3 regions of the Nostoc sp. CCY 9925 genome follow, and region 2 is predicted to be linked to each of the others. Evidence: riboswitches for the same ligand, from Rfam matches in the RefSeq annotation. Region 2 holds a riboswitch; each other region holds the start of a gene.
The links. A riboswitch is a leader RNA that binds a small molecule or an ion and turns the genes downstream of it on or off. The one in region 2 is predicted to bind cyclic di-AMP.
Positions count from the first base shown of each region.

Region 1: linked by a shared signal. The riboswitch ahead of ntrB (nitrate ABC transporter permease) and the one ahead of ACM0OY_RS24130 (glycosyltransferase) in region 2 are both predicted to bind cyclic di-AMP.
Region 3: linked by a shared signal. The riboswitch ahead of ACM0OY_RS18460 (universal stress protein) and the one ahead of ACM0OY_RS24130 (glycosyltransferase) in region 2 are both predicted to bind cyclic di-AMP.

Region 1 covers NZ_CAWUDO010000034.1:30,434-35,708, reverse strand. The annotation lists gene ACM0OY_RS18450 (ABC transporter substrate-binding protein) at 1-700, opposite strand, end outside; gene ntrB (nitrate ABC transporter permease) at 1,000-1,851, opposite strand; cyclic di-AMP (ydaO/yuaA leader) riboswitch at 1,949-2,203, opposite strand; gene ACM0OY_RS18440 (sensor histidine kinase) at 2,672-3,862, shown strand; gene rnc (ribonuclease III) at 3,947-4,630, opposite strand; gene ACM0OY_RS18430 (HNH endonuclease) at 4,728-4,964, opposite strand.
Region 2 covers NZ_CAWUDO010000054.1:45,539-58,291, reverse strand. The annotation lists partial or broken gene ACM0OY_RS24185 (hypothetical protein) at 1-198, shown strand, start outside; gene ACM0OY_RS24180 (M24 family metallopeptidase) at 313-1,425, shown strand; gene galK (galactokinase) at 1,431-2,513, shown strand; gene ACM0OY_RS24170 (signal peptidase I) at 2,503-2,889, shown strand; gene ACM0OY_RS24165 (phytanoyl-CoA dioxygenase family protein) at 3,158-3,967, shown strand; gene ACM0OY_RS24160 (heme-dependent oxidative N-demethylase family protein) at 4,548-5,495, opposite strand; gene ACM0OY_RS24155 (methylmalonic aciduria and homocystinuria type D protein) at 5,734-6,294, opposite strand; gene ACM0OY_RS24150 (hypothetical protein) at 6,836-7,336, shown strand; gene ACM0OY_RS24145 (glycogen debranching protein) at 7,622-7,828, opposite strand; gene ACM0OY_RS24140 (BMP family protein) at 7,951-8,997, shown strand; gene ACM0OY_RS24135 (ABC transporter ATP-binding protein) at 9,268-10,737, shown strand; cyclic di-AMP (ydaO/yuaA leader) riboswitch at 10,864-11,085, shown strand; gene ACM0OY_RS24130 (glycosyltransferase) at 11,247-12,518, shown strand; gene ACM0OY_RS24125 (hypothetical protein) at 12,640-12,753, shown strand, end outside.
Region 3 covers NZ_CAWUDO010000034.1:36,308-49,060, reverse strand. The annotation lists gene kdpB (potassium-transporting ATPase subunit KdpB) at 1-178, opposite strand, end outside; gene kdpA (potassium-transporting ATPase subunit KdpA) at 503-2,188, opposite strand; gene ACM0OY_RS18490 (dienelactone hydrolase family protein) at 3,200-4,033, shown strand; gene ACM0OY_RS18485 (hypothetical protein) at 4,356-4,646, opposite strand; gene ACM0OY_RS18480 (MFS transporter) at 4,869-7,967, opposite strand; gene ACM0OY_RS18475 (chlorophyll a/b-binding protein) at 8,633-8,845, shown strand; gene ACM0OY_RS18470 (chlorophyll a/b-binding protein) at 8,886-9,098, shown strand; gene ACM0OY_RS18465 (SLC13 family permease) at 9,230-10,567, opposite strand; gene ACM0OY_RS18460 (universal stress protein) at 10,679-11,299, opposite strand; cyclic di-AMP (ydaO/yuaA leader) riboswitch at 11,498-11,689, opposite strand; gene ACM0OY_RS18455 (ABC transporter ATP-binding protein) at 11,721-12,557, opposite strand; gene ACM0OY_RS18450 (ABC transporter substrate-binding protein) at 12,610-12,753, opposite strand, start outside.

The DNA.
Region 1 (5,275 bases), on a different contig from region 2:
TTGTCACCATCTGAGGCGGCGAAACAATGATGACGCGAAATTCTTTGAAAGGATCGACACCGGCGGCGGCGGATATGTAACGGATAAAGTATTCGTAAATGGAGGAACTCAGCACAACTGCCCAAACTTTATTTTCTGGTGGCTGACTATCGAAGTAGCCTCGAAAATCTTTGCCAAAGGCTTCTAGGGCGCCATCGCCATATTTTTCTTGGTACTCGTACCACGGACGCAGCCCAAAATCCCACATGGCTTTGTTCATGGTCATGGCGTTACCGTGGCGGTGGATGGTCATCGCAGCACACAGGGGGGCGTGTCGTGCGCCTTCGGCACCAATTCTGGCGTTGGTAACGGCGCCGGATACTACGGGTGAAGCATCCAAGCGACCAAAGATTAAGCCGTCGCGGGAGTTTGCCCAACTGGCTTCGCGGTTGAGTGTGACGTTTAAACCATATTTGCGGAATAAGCCTTTTTTCCAGGCGATCGCAAATGGTGCACAATCATTAACGGGAACGTATCCAATGGTAAGATCGGGTTTTTCTAAATCGTCAGATTTAACTACTGGTTGCACAGCTAAGGCTTCTTCTGTTAATCCTTGCGCGGATCTATCTCCTGAAATTGCACAGGAAGATAAGGCGATTCCGGCTGTGGTTGCTCCTATTCCTTTGATAAAATCTCGTCGAGTGTAGTTATGGTCACTCATTTTTGTGGCTCCATTGGTGACTCAATTTCGGATTTTGGATTTTAGATTTTAGATTGATTTCATGCATGAATACTTTCTCTGAAATCAATCATTTTTGAATTGTTAAATTCAAAATCCAAAATTTAAAATTCGATGATTAATTGCTGATGCAAAGACGCAAAGGCGCAAAATTAAAGCAGTTGTCTACTTTGGTGCAAAACAATTTGCAGCAGATTCCAAGAAGCGCAAATTACACCATCTAAGTCTCAAAGCTAGGCTGAGAGACTATTCTAATTCTGACTTCTGAATTCTGCTGTAATTTAGTTGGAAGGTGTGGGACGCCGAGTTACTATTTCTTGGATTTTACCAACAGCGTAATCAAGAATTAATCCGGTTACGCCAATTACTAATACGGCTAGAAAGACTGAACTCAAATTTAAGCGACTCCATTCATCCCAGACGAAAAAGCCAATGCCAATACCGCCTGTGAGCATTTCTACGGCGACGATTACCAGCCAAGCGATGCCTAAACTAATTCGCAAACCTGTAAAAATATAGGGCAAACTTGCAGGCCAAATGATTTTTATAATCTGCCGCCAACGGGGCATTTCTAATACTCGCGCCACATTTAAATAATCTTTGGGAACGCTAGAAACTCCTAAGGCGGTATTAATAATTGTCGGCCATAAGGAGGTAATAAAGATGACAAAAATGGCTGAAGGCTCTGCTAAGTTGAAAATAGCTAAGGCAATGGGCAACCAAGCTAAAGGCGATACGGGTTTAAAAATTTGAATGATGGGATTGAGAGCTAGCATTGCCGGTCTGGACATGCCAATGAGAAACCCTAGAGGTATGGCTACTAACGCACCTAATAAAAAGCCTAGTATTACCCTTCGCAGACTTGCTATTAATAACCAACCAATTCCTAAGTTGCCCGGCCCTCGCTGGTAGAAGGGATTTAAGATGTAGTCCAGATTAGCTGATAGTGCTTCTGGTGGGGTGGGCATTAATTCGTGGTTGGCAAGTGCAACAATCCACCACAGCACAATTATTCCCAAAAAACCCAAAACAGGTAAAAAGAAGACATCTTTGCTGATGACGGGTTTTGCTTTTTTCCAAGCAGTTTGTCCAGCGATCGCCGCGATCGCTGCTAAATTCAATTGAAAGATCATTATGGAACCTCAACAGGGTTAAGTGCAGGTACAAGAAATTGAGCAGTACCAGCCTCGGACACTGATGAGATCGGAACATTATGAAAATGCCGTCTCTTCAGTCTCTTCTCAATGCCTACGAAGTTAGCTGACGGGCTAGGGCTGAGAGATGCCCCTCTGAAGAAAGTTGTTAGTTGTTAGTTGGGAGTCAGAAGTGAGGAGTGAGGATTTAATTAAAAACTCATAACTCATAACTCATAACTCATAACTCATAACTCATAACTCATAACTTTCTCCAAGATACGCCCCACAATTTGGTTCCTCCGCTCCAGCGTTACACACTTTGATGTGCTGGATTAGGCTGACTTACTCTAATAGGTACGAAATTATGCACAATACAACATCAACGTGAAGAGTATAACATTAACGCTCAGTAAAAATCATCTCTCTTCTAAAAAATATTGTTTATTTTAATACTTAAATCAAGTTATTAACCTTGTTTTTACTTAATCAATAAATATTATATTCTTTGAGAAATTTAGTTATTTTAGAATTAAAATCACTGTATAGTCGGTGAAGCAGCAGTAATCTAGTCAATGTTCAACATTGTTAACTACTAGATTTTTATTAATGAAGATAATATATATTATACAGAAAAATTTTATATACTGAAGTTTGTCGAGCGATACGTCAAGTTTTTGCTAGCCGACGCAACGATAGATGAAATTTATTACTTTTGATAGGTGAATTTTGGAAGTTTTTTTGGTAAAACGTCGCTCTAGTGGATAAACTATTTGCATATGGAAATTTACTCATCTCTCTGTTAGCTGAATTTAACATAATGGATTTTAGTCAATTCCTGGCTGAAAAAACTGATACCATCCTTGATAAGTGGGTGAGAGCAGTTCGCAAAGATCAACAGATTGAAAGTGCTGATGATTTATCTTATACAGCCATCAAAAACCATATTCCTAATGTTTTGAAAGCAATGGTAACGGTACTTTCAAAATCTGAGGATAATGATATTCAGTCGATAATTGTTGCCAGTTTTGAGCATGGGGCGATTCGAGCGGAACAAGGTTTTGATGCAACAGAAATTGCCAGAGAATATCATCTGTTAAGAACAGTAATATTTGACACTATTCACCCATATTTACTGAAAGGAACACCCGCAGAGATAATTCGTTCTATGCGTTTGATTGACGCTATTGTAGATGAAGCGATCGCTCGGTGTTTTAAGAGTTATGTTGAAGAACGCTTGCGAGAATTGAGGCAGTTACAAATATCATTAACGCTGCACAATCAGGAACTCACGCGGTTAATTAGCGCCAATCAAGAGTATATTTCCCAACTAGCCCACGAATTAAAACATCCTCTAACTTCAATTATTGGTTACTCGGATTTGTTTTTACGCCAACAACGAAGAAAGTCCAAGATAAAAGACAACTATACTAATTTAGAACATATTGAACGGGTGCTACGCAATGGTAGACAATTACTTCACTTAATTAATGATGTACTGGAACTTTCGCGGTATGATGCGGGACAGATAAAACTCCAACTAGAACCCACCAATGTGCCGGAACTCATTAATAATGTCTGTGAAATGTTGGAACCTTTAGCTGTGGAGAAAAACTTACAAATCGTAGTAGATTGCGATCGCGCTCCTGAAGAATTATTTACAGATTCTTTTCAATTGCAACAGATTGTTACAAATCTTATTAGTAATGCAATTCGCTACACAGAGTCGGGGACTATTATTGTAATGTGTCAGGTGTTGGAAAAACACAGATGGGCGATCGCAATTTCTGACACTGGAATTGGCATTGCACCGGAAGACCAAGCCCAGATATTTGAACCCTATTTTCGTGTCAGTGCTAGCGATCGTTCTTACCTTCCTGATAGTACAGGATTAGGATTGGCAATAGTTTGGCGGTTAGTAAAACTATTACAAGGTGAAATTAACTTAGTTTCTGAAGTGGGGATTGGTTCAACTTTCACTGTGGTTTTACCATTGGAAGTGAAGATGTAATAAATTTTATTTAAATTCCAACAACTTTGCTTGGAATGATTTTGATTTGGTTTCTTCACATTTGGATGTAATAAAAAATTATTTCTACACTAAACCTTGTTTTTTCAACTTAGCTAGCGCATCTTCAGCAGCAGCTTTCTCAGCATCTTTTTTATTACGTCCCTTACCTTCGCCATAGATTTTTTCATCTACAAGTACTTTAGCTATGAACTCTGGTGCGTGAGACAAACCGCCTGTTTGGACAGTGAAATATTTAGGAGGAGTTTGGGTAACATTGCGTTGTACCCATTCTTGAAAACGATTTTTTGAGTCTACATTAGAACGAGAAACAACAATTTCTTCAGGTACAGAATCAAACAGCGGTTCTATAATTGCCCGAACTGCTTCAATATCTGAATTATGATCTAAATAATAAGCACCAAGAACAGCTTCAAATGTGCTGCTAAGTAAATTGGGATTGTAGTATCCTCCGTCTTGAATAGCACCTTTTCCTAGCCGCATTTTAAAGTTTAAATCTACTTCTTCTGCGAACTTTGCCAGTTGCTTTTCATCTACCAATGCAGAACGCCGCCGCGTTAATTCGTCTTCTCCCTTGTGTGGGTGACGGCGATAGAGATATTCACCACTTAAGAAATTCAGCAAAGCATCACCGAGAAATTCTAGGCGTTCGTTATGTTCGCCTTCTCCTGGGTTTTCATGAACATAAGAACGGTGAGTCAGCGCACGGCGTAGAAGTTTTTCATCATGGAATGTTAGAATCTTATGCATTTTTATCTTTTGTTTATTTTTCCTGGTTAATTGAGTGAAAAGGGCAGGTAAGATACCCACCCTAAAAGATAAGATACTCAAACAATTCAGGTACTACTTAGAAACAGTTACCTTTTATAGAGAGAGGCGGATATATACTATTTCCACGAGTGTTATTACACTTAAAACAAGAAATACGCAAGTTTTCAAAAGAATTAGAACCGCCGCTACTTTTGGGTAAAAGGTGTTCAATTGTCAGTCTTTTCTCTGACATACTCTGGCGACACCACCAACAATTAGAGCCATATAAATCAATAAGTTGCTGTCTCTTATTACGTTTTTGTTTGGAATTCATTTTGTTGATTTTCCATTTTATTTGTTGTTTGCAACAGCATTGGAATATCACACATTTAGTGTTAACAAATTTCTTTTGAGGAAAATTATCAAAAATCAATCTTCCTCTATGAAAAAATTTGCTATCTAAGCTTTTGTTTCGTTGAAGTCTCAGCCGTAGAATTCCTGGCTTACTACCAAGTTTCGCGTCATCCAGTCCCCTGAATATTTATCCAAACATCTCATCTTCCCCTTGAAAGTCTAGTCAATTGATTGACCTGACATTGGGCTGAATATTCAGCTGAAGGGATGACACGAAGCTTGGCAGAAAAC
Region 2 (12,753 bases):
GCGGAAGCTCTTGCAGGCTGCGCGATATACTTAAACGTCAAGGCGGAAGCTCTTACAGGGAAAGCGAAAACTCTTGCAGGGACGACAGAAACTCTTACAGCCTGCGCGATATACTCAAACGTCAAGGCAGAAACTCTTACAGGGCAGACAAAAGCTCTTGCAAGGACAATTGATACACTGCTATATCAAGATTCTTGAGTAATGGGAGGTAATTGCGATCGCTACTCTACTATTTTGAATACCAACCTCAGACAGACGCAGACAGACGTAGATTAACTTGATAATTATCTGTATCTATCTATAGTTTTTCCTATGAATGAAGAAGTCTCTAAGAAGTTGGAGCTAATCAGGGAAACCTTGCGTGAAAACGAAGCCCAAGGGGTGCGCTTGCGCGGTACAGACTGGTTTGCCTGGGCGACAGCTGGTGCTTCTAACACCGTGCTGCTGACTGCGGAAACTGGCGTAGCAGAAGTATTAGTGACTACTGACGAGGCTTGGGTATTGACAGATGAAATTGAAGCGCAGCGTCTTGTTAATGAAGAACTGCCTGCTAATTTTAAGGTATATGTGAACCCTTGGGCTGATTATGCTGTCCGTGAGTCTTTCGTTCGTGATGTAACTGGCGGAGGAAAAACAATTAGCGATGTCTGCGACAACGCGAAGCGCGAACGCCCCATCTCCAATTTAGAAAAGCCATTACCCCCAACTCTACAAATCCATAAACGGGTAATGATGTCAAGCGAGTTAGAACGATATCGCCAAGTCGGGCAAAAAGCTAGCCTTGCAATGACAGAGGTACTCAAAGCCGCCAAGCCAACTTGGACGGAATATCAATTAGCGGGTGCAGGTGCAGAAGCCTTATGGGCCAAAGGGTTGCATCCAGCGCTGACACTGGTAGCAGGCGAAAGGCGTTTACCACTATACCGTCATGCTACAGCTACCGGAGAACAGATTGGACGGCAAGCGATGTTGGTGTTTTGTGCTAGAGGTTACGGTTTGTATGCAAATCTGACTCGGTTTGTTTGTTTTGGTCAGCTTTCAGGTGAACAAGCCGAATTGCATCGCCATGTGCGTGAAATTGAAGCAGTAATTTTGAATTTGTCCCAACCCGGAACCACTCTTGACAAAGCTTATCACGCGCTAGCTCAGACTTACGATCAGCATGGATTTCCCAATGCCATCCGCGAACATCACCAAGGAGGAACCACTGGATATTTAGCGCGAGAAATCGTTGCCAATCCAACTACTACTGATACTTTGACAGAAGGCATTGCTCTTGCTTGGAATCCCAGTTTACCAGGGGCAAAGGTTGAAGATACTTTTGTGATTCTCAAAGATGGAAAGTTGGAAAATCTGACTTTTGATGCAAATTTTCCTAGTGTTGAAGTAGAAGGAAGGTTACGCCCTGTACCTTTGTACAATTAAAAATTATGGATTTTCAACAAATATTTGGTAAACCACCTGAAACTCAAGCCACTGCCCCAGGAAGAGTAAATTTACTAGGCGAACATACAGATTACAACGATGGCTTCGTTATGCCAACGGCGATTCCTCAATCTACGACGCTACAGATGGGTTTTAGTAGCGACCGCCAACATCACTTTTACTCGGAAAATCTCAACGAGCAAGTGACCATTTTAGATATCAACTATACACCGTCTGGATTTGCCAGTTATATTTTTGGCTGTCTTGAGGTTTTGCAAAAATCAGGATACAGCATACCATCGCTTTGTGTGTATGTTACATCATCGGTTCCTATGGGTTCCGGTTTGTCTAGCAGCGCAGCTTTGGAAGTGGCAACGCTGCGGGCAGCACGCCAACTTCTAAATCTTCCCATTGATGATGTTGAAATCGCCCAACTCGCACAGCAAGCAGAAATTCACTATGCTGGCGTGCAATGCGGCATCATGGATCAGATGGCTTCTAGTTTGGCTGATACTGAGCATATCTTGTTTTTAGATACTCGTACTTTAGAACGCCGTGTGATGCCTTTGCCTAACAAAGCCGAGATTTTGGTGATTGATAGCGGTGTACCCCGTACCCTTGCAAGTAGTGGTTATAACCAACGGCGGGCTGAGTGTGAAGAAGCGGCGCGATCGCTAGGAGTTAAGGCACTGCGAGATATTACAGATGTTGACGTAACAGAAAAACTACCCGAACCTCTGCGGCGGCGTGCCCGTCATGTAGTTACAGAAAATAACCGCGTCTTGGAAGTATTGCAGGGAGTATCATCTGTGCGCTTTGGCGAATTAATGAACGCATCACACGCCAGTTTAAGAGACGATTACGAAGTCTCTGTACCTGCATTAGATACTCTAGTAGAACTGTTACAAAAAACTCCGGGAGTGTTTGGTGCAAGACTCACAGGTGCTGGTTTTGGTGGTGCTTGTGTAGCTTTGGTTGCGGCTGGTGAAGCCAGAAGTATTGCAGGCCATATCCTTGAACAATACAACCAAGCAGGTTACAACGGACAAATTTTGGTTCCTTCTCTGGAGTTAAGTGATGCAGCCTAAAGTTGTTTATGGAAACGCAGCCGTTGAAGGTGTAAATCGTTGGGGATGGTTCATGGGTCACTTTATCACCCCTGAAGACGATCCGCGTTCCACTGAAATCTTAGAAGTAAAATGGGCTGTTCACAAAGCAGGTGAGAGCAGAACTGATTGGGCAGTAAATAACCAAGCTGCTACGCTTTCAATTCTCATTGACGGAGAATTTCGGCTGCAATTTGAAGATAGAGAAATTTTATTAACTTGTGAAGGTGATTACGTTCTTTGGTGTGCAGGCGTTCCCCATTGGTGGGTTGCTGAATCCGACTGCACTATTCTGACTGTCAGATGGCCTTCAAAGCCAGGTGATAGTGTTGAATTGCCTGGAGTGTCAAAGAGTTAGTTTGTTAAGTAATTGGACATATAGTAGGGAGCAGGCAATAGGTAATAGGCAATAGGCTTGAAGGTCTGTTTTTCTCTGTGTTTTACGCTCAGTTTATGTCATAAACTATGGTTCAACGACCATAAATAATTTTAATTATTTGTTACAAGGAATTCGTATAAGCAACTAATTTGGAAAATAGTGCGTTACTATCGACAAGCAATAAAAAAATCTCCTAGAGGACTGATATTAATACGCCTCTAGTTATAAGTTGAAGAGGATAACAAAGATGGTTCAAAGTATAGGCGGTATAGCGAAATATTCAGCTACCGACCTAGACCGATTCGCTCAAGAACTGAATCAAGACGGAATTTGTGTCATTCCGAGTCTTTTTGAGCAAAAATTAATTGACGAGTGGGCACAAGCTTTTGAAAAGTTATTTAGAGAGCGTCAAAATCAACCAGGTGGACTTGCTCCCCGTGAAGTTTCCCGCTACTATCTGACATTACCTTGGATTTACCCATTTGCTAATGAATTAGTTTTTGCCAACCCAGTGATTATGGGTGTCCTAAAGCGCGTGTTTTTCCAAGAATACGTAATGGTTCAGTTGGGAGTTGATGTCCCATTTCAGGGTTCGGATTATCAGGAAATCCATCGCGATTTTCGTCCACTGTTTAGCGATCGCATAGTAACGCCACTCTACGCCTTAGCAGTCAACTTCCCCCTTGTGGAAGTAACCGCAGACAACGGCCCGTTTCAAATGGCACGTGGTACTCATGTGTTACCGCGTGAAGAAGGATTAGAAAAGGTTGCCAGTGGTGAAATTCCGATGGAATCTTTTTATATGCAGCCTGGTGACGTGATGGTGCGATCGCCTTTAGCGCTGCATCGGGGTTCCCCAAATCGGACGAATCAGCCAAGACCGATGGTAGTCATGGGCTATGCGATGCATTGGTTACACACGCCAAAGGTAGAATTAACTCTCCAACGAGACTACTATGAAAGCCTACCAGTGCATATACAACAAATGCTGCGGTGTCAGGTAGTTGAACAGTTGCCTCAAGAAAAAGTTGAAACATACGTAAATTTCAAGTACTAGGAGTAGGGGCGCACAGCTGTCATAGGTGTCAACTTAACGTTAAAGCCCAGCCTGATAAGCATTTGAACATTTGTTGATGTACCACCTAGATTTTCGATCCCCCCCTAACCCCCCTTAAAAATGCAGGGCTGTTTCATTTCATTTCAAACACAATTTGTCAAGATGGTCAGCGAGAAAAATTGTAAGTGAGAGTGACGACCAGATGAACTTTTAAGCACTTAAACAACAGTAAAATTGTTCATTTTATCGGCACGTTGGTAACAAAATAATCAATCTTTAATTGCTATAACCCTTGATTTTTCAGGCTATTTAGGGAATGAAACAGCCCTGCTTTTCAAGGGGGGTTAGGGGGGATCAGGGTTTCAAGCTTCAGTGCGTAAGTCCTGTAATTATTGCAACACATCCTTGGGTGAAGACGCGACGCCAGTCGCTACAACGGGGAGGCAGCCGTGTGGGCGGGTTTCCCGACTTGAAGGGACTGCCGAAAATACGCAACGCGCTGGCTCATGAATCGCGTCTCTACAGATGGTCTATTTGTCGCATTCTTTGTTGAAATTGGTATCACCTAATATTTTATACATTAAATATCCTGTAGCCACTGTAAAATACTAACTTTACTTTCTACCAAGCCCTTATATGCTAAAGCTTCTGGCGTCATCGACTCAATTGCAGCATAAAGTTTAGCATTTAATATTGAATGTTTTTTAACTACAGCACAATCTCTAAAGTAAGTACGAATAGTAAACAGTGCGGCTTCACACTCTGGTATTCCCCAAATTACCTGTCGCTCAATTCGCAGATAAAGCCTGGGATCTTGCAAATCAAACTTTCTACCTTGCCATTGGCTAACTGACACACCAGGCGGTGGTTCGGGATGATGGTTGAGGCGGGTATCGGTACTCAAACCCCAAGCAAAGCGCACCATTGGTTTCTGGGTAATCATTGTATTAGCGATCGCCTTCCCTCGCCGATTTATTTTTTCCATACCCGCCACTGGTGCATGGATTTTGGCAAAATCGCCACCAATTTTCTCTTCGGCTGACCAGTGGTTGGGATAGCACAGATGAACTGCACTCAACCAGTTGCTACCATCAGCAGAACGACAAATAATTGCTAGGTCTTCCTGTACCTGTGCTGCTAAAGCATCAAGAGTAGAAGCGTAAGCTGGAACAACTCGGTTACCTTGAACTTGTTGTAACTGCAACTGTGCATCTAAACAGAGTGTTTCTTTGGTGAGTTGGCTATGAAATTTTAGGGTGTTATCTATTGACTTTTGGCAATTAAAATGTTCTGGATGTTCTTGGGTGAGGCGATTAATTATTAAACGAGCGATCGCACTTGCCGCAGCTTTAGAATAATTGCAGGTTTGGTAATACTTGCTCAAGCGTTCCTCACGAGCTAAAAGTTTAGCTTGACGGTACTGGGTAAAATTATCATCAATTTGAAATACCTGCTCATCAACCTGAGTGTTACCCAAACAGCAGCCAAAAGGCATCATCCCTGGCTTAACTTCGTAGCGTCCACTCATCAGGGGAAAGTAGCAAGCCGCATTCTCAGCAGCTTCCACTGTCCTAACTTCTTGGAACAAGTTGTTTAGAGACACAGATTCTATAGATGCTTGTTTTTTATTATTTTCATTTCCAATATAGAAGAGATGGGGAGAATAACTAATAACCAATGACTATTGTACAGACGCCATTCATCGCGTCTCTACCAATGACTATTGTACAGACGCGATTCATCGCGTCTCTACCAATGACCAATGACTAATAATCAATTTCCTTCCAGCCATGCATAACAGCTATACCTTTAGTAACCCATTCAATTACAATTGGCGGAGCTTCTGAGATCAAGATGCTAGGATAAACTCCTGCACCCCATTCGGGATGAATTAACATACGGCATTGATTTTTTATCACTGGATAGTTGAGTAAAGCTTGAACAGCTGCTGTGTCGTCGTGGGGAATTGCTCCGGGATGGGATAATAAAGGATAACCTGTACGAGGGTCGATGAGGTCAGTTAAATAACCGCGGTCGCGCAGATTAAATGCCAAGTCGCAGCCAAATGTCATAAACTTTTCTCGCAAGCGTTCTTTCTCTGTTTCTATTTCGGCGGTCTTTTCCACTAGTTGATAACGCGATTGCTGTAAGACAATCACTACTCGCAAAAATGTCTGCTGTTTCCAATCTGGTAATATCCGTTCGCAGTTGGCACAGATATATTGACTGGGTGGATGAATTGAAATTTGAACCGCTTGTCCCGTTTCGCCAACTAAATTAATGGGATAGCCTTGCTCCGAAGTGTAAACCCTGGGATAGTTCACCAAATTGATTCGGTTTTTGCAAGTTTTTTAATTTAATCTACGGTATCGATGATAACTCTTAATAGTTGCAAAAAATCATCAAATTTCTATAATATATTAGTTTTCTGGAAAGTAGTTGTTAATAATTTGATAATTTTAATCTGATTTTTATGCTTTATTAACCTGTTTAATAGGATTTGCTCTGTTGGCTTTTGAAATATGGTCAATCAAAATTTCAAAAAATACAGCATAATTGATCAATTGAGCAGCAAAACAAAGACCTGGGTAAACGGCTGACCCTCGCAAGTTCGCTAGCGCTAGGCAACAACTAATCAGTTTAAAATAAGTGTATATTTTAGTGTTTCTTTCGTTAACGTCCGATATCGGCAGTCAGCCAACCACACTATAAACTTCTGAAAGTAGAATTTTTGCCAAGTTATTAATAAGGATACTGGCGATGCAGTTTTCTGTAATCAAGATTGCATACTTATATATTTGCCGACGCAAGGATAAATTTTACACTTGCATCATCTTAGTTGCAATTCACTAATACAGAGAACAAATTATGAATTTCCAACGTACTGTGACAATGGGAAGTTTAACATTGGCGATCGCTATTTCTGCCATTAACCCAGTATATGGTTATAAACCTTCTGTCACCCCACCTGTAAACTTAAATTCTCAGTCTTCATCATTCACTATCGCCCAACTCACAGAAGCTAATTCTCCTATTTACGGAACGTGGAAATTACAGCACAGTGTGAGTGGAATAGTTCATGAGAGTATTCTGACTATGCAAGGATATTATGGCAGCATGAAAACCCAGTATTTCGATCCTCAACCACGCAAGACTGTTGCTGTCGAGCAAACTATGAGTCTGAAGTCCTCATCCAAAGGACTGATTTTGTTAGGTTCTAATCCTGTTTATGCTGGCACTACCATTCAACATCCAACTTACAGTGCGGATAATTTTTTATTTCAAATCCGTCCTGATGGTACATTGTTCGTTTTTACTTGTGATTATAATTTGCAGTGTTCGTCTGTAGATTTAGAAGTCATCCGCTAATCAATGCCTAGATTTTGGTGAAATGGAATAACACACCATCAACAATTTAAGGTGCGTTGCCCTGCGCGACAACACACCTACATTAAATTTATATTTCTTCATATACTATCCGCCAATCACACAGAATTCAACTCTGAATTACAGCAGATTTCAAGTTAATGAAGTACACCATTTAGGTCTGGTAGCTAGGCATAGAGCCTATTGTAATTCTGAATTCAGCAATTGTGACTCTCCGAACTTCTGTTCTGCGGGAATCGCTCAGAGTTCTCTGTGAATTCTTCGTTGTTAATTGAGTTTTAAAGAATTGACAGGAACTTCATCCCAAGAATCGACTGTGCGTAATCGCGCTACCCAACCTGCTGCCTTTTGCGTCTCGGTCAAATTATTCTCAAAGGAATGATGACAATCTTTGGCTTGAGATTCGTTACAAGAAGCAATACAGGCATGAATCATCCCAGACGGATCTATTTGCTCATTTACCCAAATAGCCATAAAGTATTCCCTCAAAAACTCTAGTCAAAAAAGCTATTGATCATTTTAAAATACTAAATGTTCTCCGAGTTTTAATGTATATATGTTGTTACTAAAAAAAATATCAATTTAAGGACTAGTTTATGGCGGTAAACTTTGGTAGGCGTGAGTTGATTTATGGTTCAGCAGTTTTTGCTAGCAGCCTAATGCTAAAAGCTTGCAGTAGCAATAACCAAACTACAACACAAAGTAACGCGAGTGGTGGGGAAGGATTTAAAATAGCGATCGCTCTCCCTGGAGTCATCACCGATAAAGCCTGGAATCAATCTGGTTATGAAGGTGTAAATCTGGCGAAACAAAAGCTGGGTGGAGACATTGCCTATGTCGAACAAGTAGTACAAGCAGATCAAACAGAAACTTTAACAGATTTTGCTCGTAAAGGCTACAGTGTAGTATTTGCCCACGGCGGACAATTTGATGCAGCGGTAGAACAAGTTGCTTCACAGTTTCCCAACACATTCTTTGTAGCTGTTAATGGTTCTATCAAAGGTGATAACATTGCCGCTTTACGAATAGACCACCTACAAGGTAGTTATTTGTGTGGCATTATCGGTGCTTCTTTAACTAAATCCAACAAATTAGCTTATATTGCCGGACAGGAATTTGAAGCCACTCAACAAGAATTGCGGGGATTTGAATTAGGAGCAAAATCTGTCAAACCAAATATTCAGATTACTTCTACGTTTACAGGAGATTGGAATGATGTTGCTAAAGGAAAGGAAGCCACTCTAGCTTTAATTTCCACAGGAGTAGACGTAATTTATCAATGGTTAGATAGTGCCTCCGCCGCAGTATTACAAACTGCCAGTGATAAAGGAGTCTATGCCTTTGGTAATACTCAAGACCAGTTGGATGTTGCCCCAAAAGCAGTTTTAACTAGTGCCGTCAAACGATTAGATATAGCCATTGCCTACATAGCAGAACTCGCAAAACAAAAACAACTTAAAGGACAAATATATACAATTGGACTAGAAAAACCAGATATTTTATTTTTAGGAAAATTTGGAGCAACAGTACCAGAAGCACTCAAACAAAAGGCGTTGAATATCAAACAAGAAATTGTAGATAAAAAAATTACTTTTGAAAACTGCAAACAAGGTGGTAAAGATACCCGTTGTGTAAAAAAATAACGACTTTAAATAGTTACTCGCCTGGGCGACTAGAAGTCGCGGCTACACAGACAAAACCCACCTATCCTGTGGGAACGCCAAGGGCGAACGTGGGTTAAAAACCTTTCTTTTTCATTAGTCCACGGAGGTGGACTTTAGTTGTGTAGTAGCGAATTATATTCGCCCAATACTTTTCTTAATTTTATCTTAGTCCGCGGAGGCGGACTTTGCCTGTGTAGCCGCGAATTCTATTCGCCCCGGCTCTATATATTCCTTTTAAAATCGCTGCAAATGACATATTTACGCTTAGAAAAAATCACTAAATTCTTTGGTTCATTTATTGCAAATGATAACATAAATCTGAGTATTGAAGCTGGGACAATCCATGCAATTCTAGGAGAAAATGGAGCAGGTAAGACTACTTTGATGAATATTATTAGTGGTCTTTATCAACCTGATGCTGGTCAAATTTATCTCAAAGAACAACCAGTAAAAATTACTTCGTCTCATGAGGCTATTAAACTGGGTATTGGTATGATTTACCAACACTTCATGCTGATACCACAGTTGACTGTCACAGAAAATATTATTTTGGGAAAAAATAAAAATTGGCGTCTAAATCTACGTCAAAAGCAACAAGAAATTGCTGCATTATCCCAAAGTTACGGATTAGCGATTGACCCTACTGCTAAGGTAGAAAATTTATCGGTAGGGGCACAACAGCGAGTAGAAATTCTCAAAGTCCTCTACCGTCAAGCAAAATTATTGATTCTCGATGAACCAACAGCAGTTTTAACACCGCCGGAAGTAACATCATTAATTAGTATCTTGCGTCAACTTGCATCTGCTGGTAAGACAATTATTTTTATTAGCCACAAATTAGAAGAGGTGATAAATCTCTGCGATACAGTAACAGTATTGCGACAAGGAAAGGTAGTAGCAACTACAACAACTCAAGCAGCAACACCTCAACAATTAGCAGAATTAATGGTGGGACGCGAAGTTGTTTTACAAATAAATAAATCTCCAGTATCACCAGGAAAGATAATATTATCGGTGCAGGATTTACAAGTTGAAGATGAACGAGGTTTGACTGCTGTACGCAATATATCATTTCAACTGCGCGCAGGAGAAATTTTCGGAATTGCTGGCGTCGATGGAAATGGACAACGAGAATTAGCAGATGCAATTGCTCTTTTACGAAGTGCAAAACAGGGGAAAATTGAATTTTTTACAAGGGAAGTAAGCATCGCATATATTCCAGAAGATAGGCAAAAAACAGGTTTAGTATTGCAATTTACTATTGCTCAAAATTTGATTTTGAGGACTTTTAAAACCCTGCCATTTTGCCGCTATTTGTTATTACAAAAAATAGCGATCGCCAATTATGCCAAATCTACCATGCAAGAATTTGATATCCGCGCCACAGCAGAAGATGTGCAAGTAAGTCAGCTATCGGGGGGAAATCAACAAAAAATAGTCTTGGCGCGGGAACTTGCACAAAAACCAGATTTAATTATCGCCATGCAACCAACGCGGGGCTTAGATGTAGGGGCGACACAAGCAGTACATTCTCGATTATTGCAAGAGTGCGATCGCGGCGCAGCAATTTTGTATATTTCTACAGAATTAGAAGAAGTAATGGCCATGAGCGATCGCATTGCCGTAATCTACAGAGGTGAGTTTGTGGATATTTTAGATGCACAAACCACAACCGTAGAACAAATTGGTTTATTGATGGCTGGAGGTAGTGCGGAGTAGGGAAAATGAGGGAGACAAGGAGAATAACTCCTCACTCCTCACTCCTAAGGAAGCATACTCCCAGTCCCTCTTCTTCATGACACTTGACATAGTTAATAAACCCACGTTATAAAATCTTAAGAAAATTAAATCAGTCTGCCTAATCCACTTTATTACCTGAAAACTTTTGTAAACGGTAAACCGGAGCGGAGGAACCAATTCTGGGGCGTATCTTGCAGAAAGTGAGGAGTGAAGAGTTAAAAGTTACTAAATAAATAACTCATAACTCATAATTCATAACTTTTTCCAGAAGGACATCTCTCAGTCCTAGCCCGTCAGCTAACTTCGTCGGCATTGAGAAGAGACTGAACGAGCAGCATTCTTACAAGTAATGCCCTGTTCTCGTCAGTGTCCTTTGGCTGGTAACTTTGCACTTCGTTGTACCTGCCCTCGGCCTTGAGGAGAGGATAATATTACCTTGATTTCTGGCTTTTGAGGCAGGATTATTTACCTTGAGGTAAAGTTCAACCATGTTCCAGAATAAGAAACATCGCATTGCCCTAATTTCTGTTGATGGTGACCCAGCTATTGAAATTGGTCAAGAAGAGGCTGGAGGTCAAAATGTATATGTGCGTCAAGTCGGTTATGCACTAGCAAAGCTTGGTTGGCAAGTGGATATGTTCACTCGTCGTAGCAGTCCCGAACAAGCTGCGATCGTTCAACATAGTTCAAACTGTCGTACTATTCGGTTAAAAGCCGGTCCATCTGAATTTATCGGGCGAGATAACTTATTCGACTATCTACCAGAATTCATCAGAGAATTCCAGCGATTCCAGCAAGACCAAGGGTTCCATTACTCCCTAATTCATACCAACTACTGGTTGTCTTCTTGGGTTGGCATGGAATTGAAAAAGCAGCAACCGCTGATTCAGGTACACACTTACCACTCTTTAGGAGCGGTCAAATACAGAAGTATTGGTGATATTCCTGTAATTGCTGCCCAGCGATTAGCTGTAGAAAAAGCCTGCTTGGAAACTGTAGACTGTGTGGTTGCAACTAGTCCGCAAGAGCAGAAGCATATGCGGGTACTCGTTTCCAGCAAGGGAAATATTGAAATGATTCCTTGCGGCACCGATATCGACAAATTTGGGGAAATTCCGCGGTCTGTGGCGCGGGAGAAATTAGGAATTGCACCAGACGCCAAAATAGTTCTCTATGTTGGACGCTTTGACCGCCGCAAAGGAATAGAAACCTTGGTAAGAGCCGTTGCCAAGTCTAGTTTCAGAGATGAGCCTAACTTCCAGCTAGTGATTGGCGGTGGTAGCCGTCCTGGTCAGAGTGATGGCATCGAACGCGATCGCATTGCCAACATCGTTACTGAACTCGGACTAGAAAATTGTACAACCTTTGCCGGTCGCCTAGATGATACTATCCTTCCCTTCTACTATGCGACTGCTGATGTCTGCGTAGTGCCCAGCCACTATGAACCTTTTGGTTTAGTTGCCATCGAGGCAATGGCGAGTAAAACTCCAGTGGTAGCTAGTAATGTTGGGGGATTGCAATTTACTGTTGTCCCAGAAGTCACAGGATTACTTGCACCGCCAAAAGATGAAGTAGCTTTTGCTGCTGCCATAGACCGCATTATTGCTGATGCAGCTTGGCGAGACCAGTTAGGTGAAGCGGCTCGCCAACGCACAGAAATCGCCTTTAGTTGGTATAGTGTGGCATTTCGACTAACTCACTTATATACTCGTCTGCTAACTCAAACCGCATCCAATAGCCGACCCCGGATTGCAGCTTAACAAGAGGAGAATTCAGAATTCTGAATGAGAGTAGGCTGTGTGCCTAGCTAACAGACCTAGATGTTGTACTTCAAGGTTCTTGAAATCTGCTGTAACTGGAGTTAATTAGGGAGTTAAAACCATGATAAATATTGGAGATTATGCTTTGCATCAAAAAACAGGGCAGATTGGTCAAGTTTTAGGTTATGGACATCAGTTAATGGATGGAGTCTACATAACTACCCTCAAAGTTAGA
Region 3 (12,753 bases), on a different contig from region 2:
CCAAAAACATCACCGGATTTTTGATTGCATACTTAGGGTTGAGCTTGATAAAAGCATCTCGAACTGCCCTTAAGTACAGCCCCTTAGTATTTACCCTGGCCTTTTTACGTGCTTGACGGCGATCGCCAGGACGAGAATTTGGGCGTCTAGCTTTGGAGGTAGTTGCCGCTTTATTCATAAAGTTAGGAGTTAGAAGTTAAGAGTTAGGAGACGCGATTAATCGCGTCTGTACAAGAATTAGGAGTAGAGACACGATTAATCGCGTCTGTACAAGAAGAGTTAGGAGTAGAGACGTGATTAATCGCGTCTGTACAAGAATTAGGAGTAGAGACGTGATTAATCGCGTCTGTACAAGAAGAGTTAGGAGTAGAGACGCGATTAATTGCGTCTGTACAAGAAGAGTTAGGAGTAGAGACGCGATTAATTGCGTCTGTACAAGAGTTAGAAGTTAAAAATAAAGAGTTACTAATTCATAACTCATAACTCATAACTCATAACTTTTCTAGCTGCCAGAGGCTAGTTGCAAACCTTCGGCTATGGGGCCTAAAGCTAGAACCGGAAAGAAAGTCAATACTCCCAAAACGAGGGTTACTCCAGCGGTGATCCCAATAAATACCAAAGAATCAGTTCTCAGGGTGCCGGGAGTTTCGGGGACTGGCTGTTTGCGAGACATCCCATCAGCTAACAGTAGGATGGCAAACATCGGAATGTAGCGTCCTCCTATTAAGCTAACTAAAGTACTTAAGTTCCACCAGAGGCTGTTATCTTTCAATCCTTCTAAGCCAGAACCATTATTTGCCCCGGCTGAGGCAAATTCATAAACTACTTGGGAAATACCGTGATAGCCAGGATTGCTAATTCCAGATAGGGAAATGGGATAAGCTAAGGCGATCGCGCTGGGAATTAAAACTACAATTGGGTGAATTAACAGGACTACGCTGGCAAGGACGATTTCCCGTTTTTCAATTTTGCGTCCTAAAAATTCTGGGGTGCGTCCCACCATTAACCCAGTCAGAAAAACGGTGAGAATTAAGTAAATAAATAAGTAAGCTGTTCCAGTTCCTTGACCGCCCCAGATAATTTGGATAAATAAGTTGAAGAGAGTCGAAAATATTCCTTGTGGCATTAAGGAATCATGCATCCCGTTCACGGCACCACACATGGTGGCGGTGGTCATAACTGCCCACAATGCCGTTTGGGCCCAACCAAATCGGACTTCTTTACCCTCTAAACTCGGCTGTTCTAATCCAATGGTTCTATTTACCAGGGGATTACCTTGCAGTTCTGCCACGGCTGTGACTCCAACCAGTACTACAAAAACCGCAAACACCATCCAGAAAAGCAGCCACGCTTGTTTGATGTTGTTGGCAAACACGCCATAAGTGTAAATCAAGGCTGCTGGTATGGAAATCATGGCGATCATTTCGATTAAATTAGAAGCGCCATTGGGATTTTCAAAGGGATGGGCAGAATTAGCACCAAAAAAGCCACCGCCATTCTCGCCCAACATTTTGATCGCCTCAAAGGATGCTACTGGACCTCTGGCAATATACTGGGTTCCTCCTTCCAAGGTGGTCACATCCATAGTGTTGGCTAATGTTTGTGGTACACCTACTAAAACCAAGGCGATCGCAGCAATAATTGATATTGGCAGTAATATTCGTGTGATGGCACGGGTGAGATCTACGTAAAAGTTACCTAGTCGTCTACCCGTCAACCCCCGAATAAAAGCAATTCCCACCGCTAAGCCGGTGGCTGCGGAGGTGAACATCAAAAAGCCTAAAGCGGCTACCTGACTAAAATAACTCAACGTTGTCTCGCCAGCATAGTGTTGCTGGTCGGTATTCGTTAAAAAGGAAATAGTTGTGTGCAGCAATACATCCCAATTAGGCCTACCTAAGGCATTAGGATTCCAAGGTAAGAATTTCTGAAAAAATAGCAGTAAATACACCGAAATTCCCATCATCATATTAGTGTATATTACAGCCCGGATATATTGCCAGCCCGTCATATCATCTTTTCTGCGAACACCCGCTAGTACGTATATACTTCGCTCTATCGGGTTGATTAAAAAATCCAGCAGTGTTCTTTCTCCCAAGAAAACACGCGCCATGTATCTGCCAAATACCGGAGTAATTGCTACAACGATACACAGCGTTAAGCCGATTTGTAAAAATCCTTGTCCCATGTATTTTTCGCTCTATATAAACTTAAGTGCTGGCAAGCTAATTCCTAAAAATAACAGATGAACTGTTAATGTATTTGATTTCCTGTGACTTGGCGATATTTTATAGCAGTCCGCTTAAATTTTTGAACTTATTTGGGTCAACAGGCAAGAGGCAACGGTTCGGCTTTGCTCACCGTCTGAAGGCAAGAGGCAATAGTCAAGAAGTCTTTTCAAGTTATATTTGGCTTTGCAAAAATCAAATAGGATTACTACATATCACTGAAATAGTTCTCAATATTGCACCGTCTTAACTCATTCAGCAATTACTATTTTCCAGATACCTGTTAAACTTTGTGTTAAGAATATTTAAATTTTACTCTTATTCATCTATCCTGCTAGTTACTATCATTAGTTTATACAATAGATTTTTAATATTTGCTACTTGCAAAAATGTAGTAATTAGCTTTAATTTTGAAAATTATTTGCATGGTGCGCCAAGTACAGCGAAAGCGCGATAGGCAAAGAGTAGGGACGCAATTAACCCTTGTCTGTACAGGTAGAGAATTTTTTCATGCAATCAATATAGTAGTCCTGTATAAGAATTTTCCAGAAAAGAACTTAACCTATCATCAAAAATAATAATCACACTCAACAGGGAAGAAGGGTCAGGATAAAGCTGTGCTTTTTCCCCCTTTTGTAGTAATTGAAATTACTATAATTGCTTTTTTACGTATTTTTTTATACTACACTTGATTACTGTCAAACAAGATTTATTGCTAATGTCGAATCATTCATAAGTTTTGTTTAAGCATTGCTAGCGATCGCATAAGCATTTGCTTAAATATAGCGATATTGACAATGAATATCGCTATGTTACTCACCACAAGCCAGTTATTTACAACTGCGATCGCCTCGGTTGTTGCACATATATAGTCAATATTCCCGTATGCTGATTGCGAAAGCCTAGTATTTATTTTATAGTACTGTACGGATAACAAACAACAGAGTTTTCGCCAATTCAAGGTAGAGATGATGAAAGAAATAACTCGCCGCAAATTTATCGCCACAGCCACCTTGGCGACGGGTTTTGCTTTGGCAGTGCAACCGATTTCTGCCGGAGTCATCACCACTGATACCAAGGGGTTGGTCGCTGGTGCAGTGAAAATTCCCGTTAAAGATGGCGAAATTCCTGCCTATAGAGCAGTACCCGCCAGTGGGGAGAATTTCCCCATTGTTCTGGTACTCCCGGAAATCTTTGGCGTACACGAGCATATTCAGGATATCACTCGCCGCTTTGCCAAGTTGGGGTATTTGGCGATCGCTCCGGAATTGTTTGTCCGTCAAGGCGATGTTTCAAAATTAAGCAGTATCGACGAAATTCGCCCAATTATTGCCAAAGTACCAGATGCCCAAGTTTTATCTGACCTTGACGCCACGCTAAACTGGGCTGTGAAATCAGCTAAGGGTAATGCAAATAAATTAGCAGTTACAGGCTTTTGTTGGGGTGGCCGCATCACCTGGCTATACGCAGCGCACAATCCCAAGGTGAAGGCAGGTGTAGCATGGTACGGGCGACTCGTCGGTGATGCTACTCAACTTCAGCCCAAGTATCCCGTTGATATCGCATCAAAACTGACAGTCCCGGTTCTCGGACTTTATGGTGGTCAGGATACAGGTATCCCTATAGATACAGTAGAGCAAATGCGCGATCGCCTCAAGTCCAGCAGCAGTAAATCTGAAATCATTGTCTACCCTGATGCACCCCACGCATTTTTTGCCGATTATCGTCCCTCTTACCGCGAAACAGAAGCTAAGGATGGTTGGCAGCGCCTTTTGGCGTGGTTCAAGAAAAATGGCGTGCAATAAGCTACTATCCATTTGAGTTGCATATTTACTGGATTATGCTGTTTCCCAATGAATAAAAAAGAGGTGTTTGCAAACACCTCTTTTGATTACTGTTCTTTATTATTGACTCGATTATAAACTGTTCGTCAGCATATCTAAATTTGATAAAAATCTTGTAGGGTGGTCATCTTGCCCGCCCTAATTAATTATGCAATTTAAATGTGCAGCTGCTTATATCATTTCACTTTAAAATCGATACAAATAGGCAGCAGGGCGTAGGGACCAAGGGGGAAGAATTTAAAGACTAATCATTTGTATCAGAATTTTCGTGAATTGGTATTAACTACAGAATTTTTGATGCAATAATAACAATGAATACGGCAAGACCTAGCGCTCTGCGAAAATAATTAACGCCATCAAATAATTCCAGCCACGCCCAAGTGAACAAGGAGCCATCTGCCAGTACATCTAATACTGTATTGATTTTGCCAGTTGTCAAAATTAGAGATAGTAAACTAGCTACTGCCCAGAGAATAAGTGGTGGGTTTGGCGGCTGAGCTAAAACAATTTTGCCATTACTGTCACGGAAGATTTTATCAAATAATGTATTTTCTGTATTTCCTGTGTTTTCCATTATTTTCAATTCCTACTTAGCTAAAGATTATTAACTTTTACCGGATGGTCTGTTACTAATAAGCCGAGATTTTGTTGCAAGTTCTTTCATAAAATTAAAACATTCAACAAATCTCAAACAACTATCTAATTGCTGAGATTGCAGCGCTAAAAACTAATGACATAGAAATAGAAAAGCCTCCCCATCGGGAGGCTGAAAATTTAGCGGAGACAACTTATAAACTTAGAGAAGAACTACAGCGATCGCTCCTCCCAATGCGGAGAAAATAGCGGAGACGACTGCTGTGGCAAACAACCACCAAGCTGCTGTAGCTGCGGCTTTCCGGGTTTCTTCTGCTTGCCGTTGTGCTTGATGTTTCACTTCTTCGAGGCGGCGTTGAGCTTCGTGCTGTAGGCGTTCTGCACGTTGTAATACTGTGTTCCGTGCCCGTTCAATTTGGTCGATGATCCGGTTGGCATCCTCCTGGGAAATGTCCTCACGAGAACTCATAATTGCCACTAGGGTATCACGATCGAAGGAAGACAGGCGATCGCGCAGAGCTTCAAACCCAGCTTGGGGATCTTCAAAAAAGATGCGAACATCGCGCTTGATACTATCATAGTTCAGTTCTGGGCGATCCAGAGAGTTAAGATAGTTGCGGATGCGGGCAAAAACTCCGTCAATTGCATCTTGAATGCCTCGTTGGATGCTCCGCACTTGTTCAACAAATTGATCTCTAACTGAAACGATGTTATCAGCAATCTGCGCTGCTTCTTCATCGGTGATATCTTCACGAATTTTCAGCAGGGTGATAATGGTAGAACGATCAAAATGAGCTAGGCGATCGCTAAAATTTTCTACCCCCACTCGCGGATCGTGCAACAGGAGTTGTAGGTCGCGTTTGATACCTTCTGGGTTGAGTTCTTCTTTACCACTTTGGCGCAGATATTCTTCCAGATAAGCTTTGAATGTATCTACTCTTTGCTGTGTTCTGGTAGCTAAACGACGAGGCGCACGTACAATGTTGCGAATTGAGGTTTGTACAGAATCAATGATTTCATTGACTTGCTGCTCGCTCAAGTCTTGACGTTGACTGAGCAGTTTCACCAATGTATCCCGGTCTACTTGGGACAACCGACGGCGTAGTGCTATGGCTCCATCTTGGGGATTTTCAAATAATCTATTCAAATCCCGTTGAATACCTTCTGGATTGAGTTCTTGTTTGCCAGTATTCCGGAGGTAATCTGCGATGGTGGTGGTCACCGATTCGTATTGCTCTTTAGCTTTATGTGCTAAAGCTTGGGGTGCATGGCGGATACCATGCCACGACTCTTCAACAGTATTGATGATTTGATTAACTTGGTCTTGGGTCAAATCTTCCCGCTGGCTCAACAACTGTACCAAAGTATCGCGGTCAAAGCGAGACAATCGCGCCCGAATGGCAGAAATTCCAGCTTGGGGATCTTCCAGTAGCCTTTTAAGGTCGGCGCGGATGGCATCAGGATTCAGTTCTGCTTTGCCAGTGTTACGCAGATATGATTCGACATTCAACCACAGAGTTTCTGCTTGATATTGTGCTTGTTCTGCCAGACTTTTGGATTCAATTAAAGCGCGATCGCGTTGTTTTTCCAACTCGTCCAAAATGCTGTCTACTTCATACAGTTGGATATCACTACGTTCTAGTAATATCTGCCGCATTTCGGTACGTTCAACCTGCGCCAGCCGCAACACCAGAGTTTCATAATCTGCTTCTGGGTCTTGCAACAGTGATTTGAAATCCCGTTCAATGCCTTCGGGTGTCAAATCTGCTTTCGGAGTAACCAGCAGATAACTTTCAACTCGGCGTTGCAAGTCTTGTACGATTTCTCTTTCTTCTTGGGCTGTGACTGTGAGCAACACTTCTTTGCGGACAGTTTCTAGTCTGTCTGCAATGCGCTGAATTTGGGTTTGGGTAAGTAGTCCCCGCTGTTGCAAAATATTGACAAAATCGTTGCGGGATAGTCCTTCTAGTTCCCTGCGAATTGTCCCAGGATCGGCTGCTTGGTCGTAGATGACATCGGCAAATTCCTGACCAATTCTTTCTGGGCTGAGTTGCCAAGCATAGGTATTGAACAGGTAATTTTCCACATCAGCCCGAATTGGGCTATAGGGTTGGGATGGTGTGGGCAAACCTAGCTTATCTGCTTGTTTGGTAACTTTGTCTTTGGCAGTGGTCAGACTACCCAAGATTTTTTCCACGTCCAAATCAGATAAATCAGTCCGTCCCAAGACTATGCCAGTTAAAGCAGAGAGTCCTTGTTGCAGTGTGCTTTGAATTGGGCCAGGTGCGGCTTTTTGCTCAGATTCCTTGGAACCACGCATTTCTGCCACTAACCGATCCAGCTTGGTATTGAGCTCATCTGTCTTGGTTTGTCCGGGTGGCAGTGATTTGAGATAGTCGATTAATTCACCTAAACGGTCTTGGGTGGGTGCTTGCTGACTGACTACCTGTTGCCAAACTTTATACAAAGTATCAGCAATGCGACTAACATCTCTTTTGGAAAGGTCGGTACGACTGCTGACTAAATCGATAAACTTTTGGCGATCAATATTGCGGAGGTCTGGAGTCCCCGCGATCGCTTTTATTTGCGGATCGTTGAGTAAATTTTCAAAATCACTGCGAATCCTCGATAAATCTAGTTCTGGCGGACGCAGCTTTTCTAAGTAATCTTCTATGTTTTCCCGGATGCTTACTGGGTCGATGGCGCTTCCTAGTTCCCGACGCACAGCAGCTGCCGCGGCTTCAGCTGTAGCTACAACTTGGTTATTAACAGCTTTTGCCCCTAGTGCAGCAGTCGCTGTTCCCATAATCGCCTGAAAACCGGAGGTTGCCGTATTTACAACCGAACCAATTAACGAACCTACGGTGGTGGAACTTACCCAAACCAGCAGCAAAAAGTAAGCACCCCAAATCACCAAACCGAGAATTGCTCCTAACCTTGGGTCTAAAATCACAAGGCTCAGCTTCACAGCCAGGAAACAGGCAATTAATAAAGCGATAGTTACAGTGACTAATGTCCAGATTCCTACTGCTGTACCAACTTTGCGAATGGTGCCGCCCACACTTCCGACTTCGCCACCACTTGAATCTGAGTCGGATGGACGCCCCAGGTAGGAAATACCGGCTGCAACGGAGAGATTAGTCAGGACTAATTGAAAAGCAAAGGCTAAAATCACGCCGGAGATTAAAGCCACAAAAAAACGCGGCCCCGAAGGCGTGATCACTGAGGGATCTACTGGAACCTGTGCCACCCATAATAGTGGCTTATAGAGTCCCAGCATGATTTCCGTACTTTGAAACATTGTATTTCCTTGTCTTAGTGTTTAATTTTTGGGCGGATTAAGAATTTCCAAAAGAAATAACTCTTAGTATTTATCTGTGTACCTATGGCAATACCTAACTCTTTAGATCAGAATCGTGGAATTTAGGTGTTTAAAGCATCTCTCCAAAGATTGAAAAGCCTATACAGCGGAAGATATAAATTTTATTATCTCTTGGTGCAAATATTAATCAAATTGGTACTTGCTACTAATATATATAACGTTATTTTTTAAATTTTTAATTGCTTTTATCGCGTTTATTTTTAATTAAATTATAGTTTGCTCACAAATCCAAAGCATTTATTGAAGTACCTATTTTTATCACCCTCTCAAGGTTGATTTGTCTCCAAAAAGAAATTATTAACCATCGTCCAGAAGAAGTGCTTGTAGTTTGTGTCCACAGGCAGAAAGCAATTTAAATTTAAATAGATACATTAAAGTTAACAAATAAAGAATTGAGAGCAAAAAAATGGCAACTAACTATTGTAGAAATTCGCCAATAATTGGAACCGGATAAAACGCAATTGTCAGTTGTACTTTGTTTGTTGCAATTAACAAATGGCTAATGACAGTCTTACCCAAAGAATGTGCATCCAAGATTGCACATAAAAGACTTAAAAAACAGTTGAATTTAAGAGGAAAAAACAATGGAAACTCGTGAAACTCGTCCATCTACTGATTTACCACCAGTTGCTACAGCTTACAACGGCCGCGATCGCAATGAATTTTTGTTTGGCTGGACTCCCCAAGCGGAAATCTGGAATGGTCGTTTTGCAATGATTGGTTTTGTTGCTTATCTACTTTGGGATTTAGCCGGTTTTAGCGTCCTGCGTGACATCCTACGGATAGTTGGCTACTAAAGGTTAAAATCCTAAAAAATAGTAAACTTTGGAGGAAAAAATGGCAACTAAAGAAACTCGTCCATCTACTGATTTACCAGCAGTTGCACCAGAATATAACGGTGTAGACCGCAATGCGTTTTTGTTTGGCTGGACTCCCCAAGCAGAAATTTGGAATGGTCGCTTGGCAATGATTGGCTTTGTTTTCTATTTACTTTGGGATTTAGCCGGCTATAGTTTTGTGCGTGACGTATTGCATATCATCAGATATTAGCGATCACTAAACGAAAATCCCGACTTCTTAGCAGTTGGTGAATGAGGGGTCTTACCCCTCATTTATGCATAAAATGGTTGGTAGAGACGTTGCATTGCAACGTCTCTATGAATTATGAATTTTAAATTCTGCTAGAGCAAAAAGCGAACTAACACATAAAAAGCCGAAGTTATTAGTTGCAATAACATCACTGGAATACCATATTGCAAAAAAGTTTTAAACGATATTCGCCGTCCATACTGCTCAGAAATACCAGCAGCTACGATATTAGATGATGCTCCCACTAGTGTGCCATTACCTCCCAAAGTTGCACCGAACATCATGGCATAAAACAGTGGTAATACTTCTGGGGGAAACTGTCCTTGAAAATCTTGTGCTAGAACTTCTGCGGGTGCTAAACCAACAGTGACAATATACTGTTTGAGTAAGGGCACCATTCCCACTACTAAAGGAATATTAGGCACTACGCTAGATAATAGCCCCACAAAAAATAACAAAACTAACGAAGCAAGAATAATATTTTTTCCTAAAATAGCTGCAAAAATTCCTGATAAACCATTGATTACACCTGTTTTTTCCAGCCCTCCTATTAACACAAAAATACTCATAAAAAATATTAATGTACTCCAATCTACATCCCGTAAAATATTATTAACTGAATCAATTTTGCTGTGGTGAGATAACAGTAAAGCTAAAGCCGCTCCTAATAAAGCCACAGCAGCAGGAGAGATGGGAACTGTTAGAGATTCTCCAATTACAAAAAACAGCAGCACAAAAAAGACAATAACTGCACCCACACTTAAAGCTCGCGGATGATTAATTTGAGGATGTGGCAGTTCTTCGAGATTATCTAGTTGTGTATTCCATATTTTACGGAATAAAAATGGTAGTGTCACAATTACTGTGACAACAGCAATTACTCCTCCTAAACTCAATTTCAATAAATAGTCAGTAAAACTAATATTCACTGCATCACCAACAATAAATGTAGCGGGGTCGCCAACTAAAGTTAGCAGTCCGGCACTATTAGCAACAAATACCATTAAAATCAATAATGGTACGAAATTTATGCCAACTTCTTGCGCCATTGGTGGAATTAAAGGTGCTAACAACATAACTGTTGTGGCATTAGGCAAAACGGCACAAATTGGTGTGACAATAGCCACAATACCGAGTAATAGACGCTTGCCTTGTCCTTTAGCAAGGATGACTATTTGAGTAGCTAAATATTCAAATATTTTGGTAGGCTCAAAAGCTCGTACTAGCACCATAACTCCAAAGAATAAACCGAGCGTTCCATGACTATTGCCGATGTAACCAACAGCTTGTTCTAAGGTCATGACGTTGGTAAAAACTAATAACAATGCTCCCAATAACGCGGCAATGGTGAGATGTACCCATTCGGTCATCACTAAAATGATGACGCCGATAAATGTAATCACACTGAGGATGGCTTGCCAGTTTTCCACACTCTAACTCCGAAGTTTAATTGATTGGATAGTAGCGAAAAAAGCCACCTAAATGTAGGTGACTTATCTAAGATGAGAATTTGATATAATTATTGAAATTCTGAATAGCAGTTATTCATCAATACAGGTAGGAATACCCAAAACGGCGCAGGGAAAATCAGAATCTAGTGCCTCAATCATGGGGTGATTAACAGATTTACAGCCAACAAATAGGATATCGGCAGCTTCTAATTCCACAACTTTTTTCAGCTCTGTGGAAATAGAACCAAACCGCAAATGAGATTTGAAAGAACCTTGCCATTCTTCCGCCAAACTCCGTGCTTGCCAAAGAATTCTATCCGCTTCTTGCAAGGGAGTCATGACTGTCTGCAATTTGGGTTGAGTTAAGACAACTGTGGCAGATTTTGATATTTCACTAACCTGACATTCTAATGAAGGCTGTTGTATGGGAAAATTCAAGATGTTTGGATAGTGGCTGCTTTCATTGTCTTCTAATACATAAACAGCTTGGACTGTAACTTCTGTATTGGTGGCCAAACGTGTTTGGTGGGCAATCCAAAAGGCAAGATCCAATGCCGTATGACTGTTAGGAGAAGCATCATAGGCAACAATTAAGTTAACTGAATTTGCTGCGGGAGATTGTTGAGAAAATGGATTTTTGGGTTCTGGCAATAATACCATTTGTTCAATTAAGTCATTTCGACCTATGGCACTTTGCAGACGTGCTAACATTGGCTTAATTTTCACAGTTTTACTTCTCCAAATTAAACGAACAAGCAATGAGAAGCTGGGCGACCAATTTTGGATTTTGGATTTTGGATTTTGGATTTTGGATTGTTCTGCAAAAACCCAATCTAAAATCGAAAACCTAAAATTTAAAATCGGTAGAGGAAACCCCAATAACAACTGTATTACAGCCAAAGTGTTGGGGGTTCCTTCCATTGCCTACGGAGTTAGCTGACGGGCTAAGACTGGAAGGTGTCTCTCTCTTGGGAGTCCTGAGTACTGAGTTAATATTAATAATTAATAACTCCTGACTCTTAACTCCTCACTTCTTATGTATGAGATTAGCCCCACAATATGGTTCCTCCGCTTCAAATCCAGGTTTGGTGAATTTGAATTAGGCTACCCGCTAAAAAAATGATAATCTACTTTACTCGTGTTGCGTGAAATATCGATCTAGGAAATTTAGGGCGTGGTTGCGGAGTTCAAAATATTCTTTTGAGTTTCGCATGGCAGCGCGATCGCGTGGATGCTCAAAAGGAACTTCTAAGATCTCACCGATATTAGCAGCTGGGCCGTTGGTCATTAATACGATGCGATCGGACATGTAAATTGCTTCGTCTACATCGTGGGTAATCATCATCACTGCTTGGCGATGATTTTCCCAAATATCCAATACTTGCCGCTGCAATTTCCCACGAGTGAGTGCATCTAGCGCTCCAAAAGGTTCATCCATTAGTAACATTTTGGGGCGAATTGCTAAAGCTCTGGCAATACCTACTCGTTGTTTCATACCTCCAGAAAGTTCATCAGGATACTTATCAGCCGCCGCCGTTAAGTTTACCATTGACAAGTGTTCGTTTACAATGCTAATTTTTTCAGATCGATTAGCATTTTTTAACACTTCATCCACAGCTAAACGGATATTTTCTCGCACTGTTAACCAAGGTAACAATGCGTAATTCTGAAACACCATCATCCTGTCTGCTCCTGGCTTACGAATTTCTTTTCCATCTAAGAGTACTGAGCCAGAAGTTGCTTTTTCAAAACCACCGATAATCTTCAGTAGGGTTGATTTTCCACAACCAGAGTGACCAATTACAGAAATATATTCATTTTCACCAATCGTTAGATTAACTCCATCTAACACAACAAAATTCTCTTTATCTGGTGTCGGATAAGACTTAACTAAATTTTCAATTTCCAAAAATCCAGGACGGGAGATAACTTGGTTCTGAGTATCAATAGGCAATGAGGTATATTCCATCATCAAATGCTCCAACAATAATTTAGTCACGGCCAATATTTGAATTTGGTATTTAAGACATGAAAAAACTAGTGGGAGCATTAGCCCTGATAGCAAAACTATTCAGATAGCCCACTGGATCGCTGGGATCAAAGCCTTTCTTATCTATAAATACTTCTGGTGGTTCAACTTTGTAATCATCCTTAGGACACTCAAT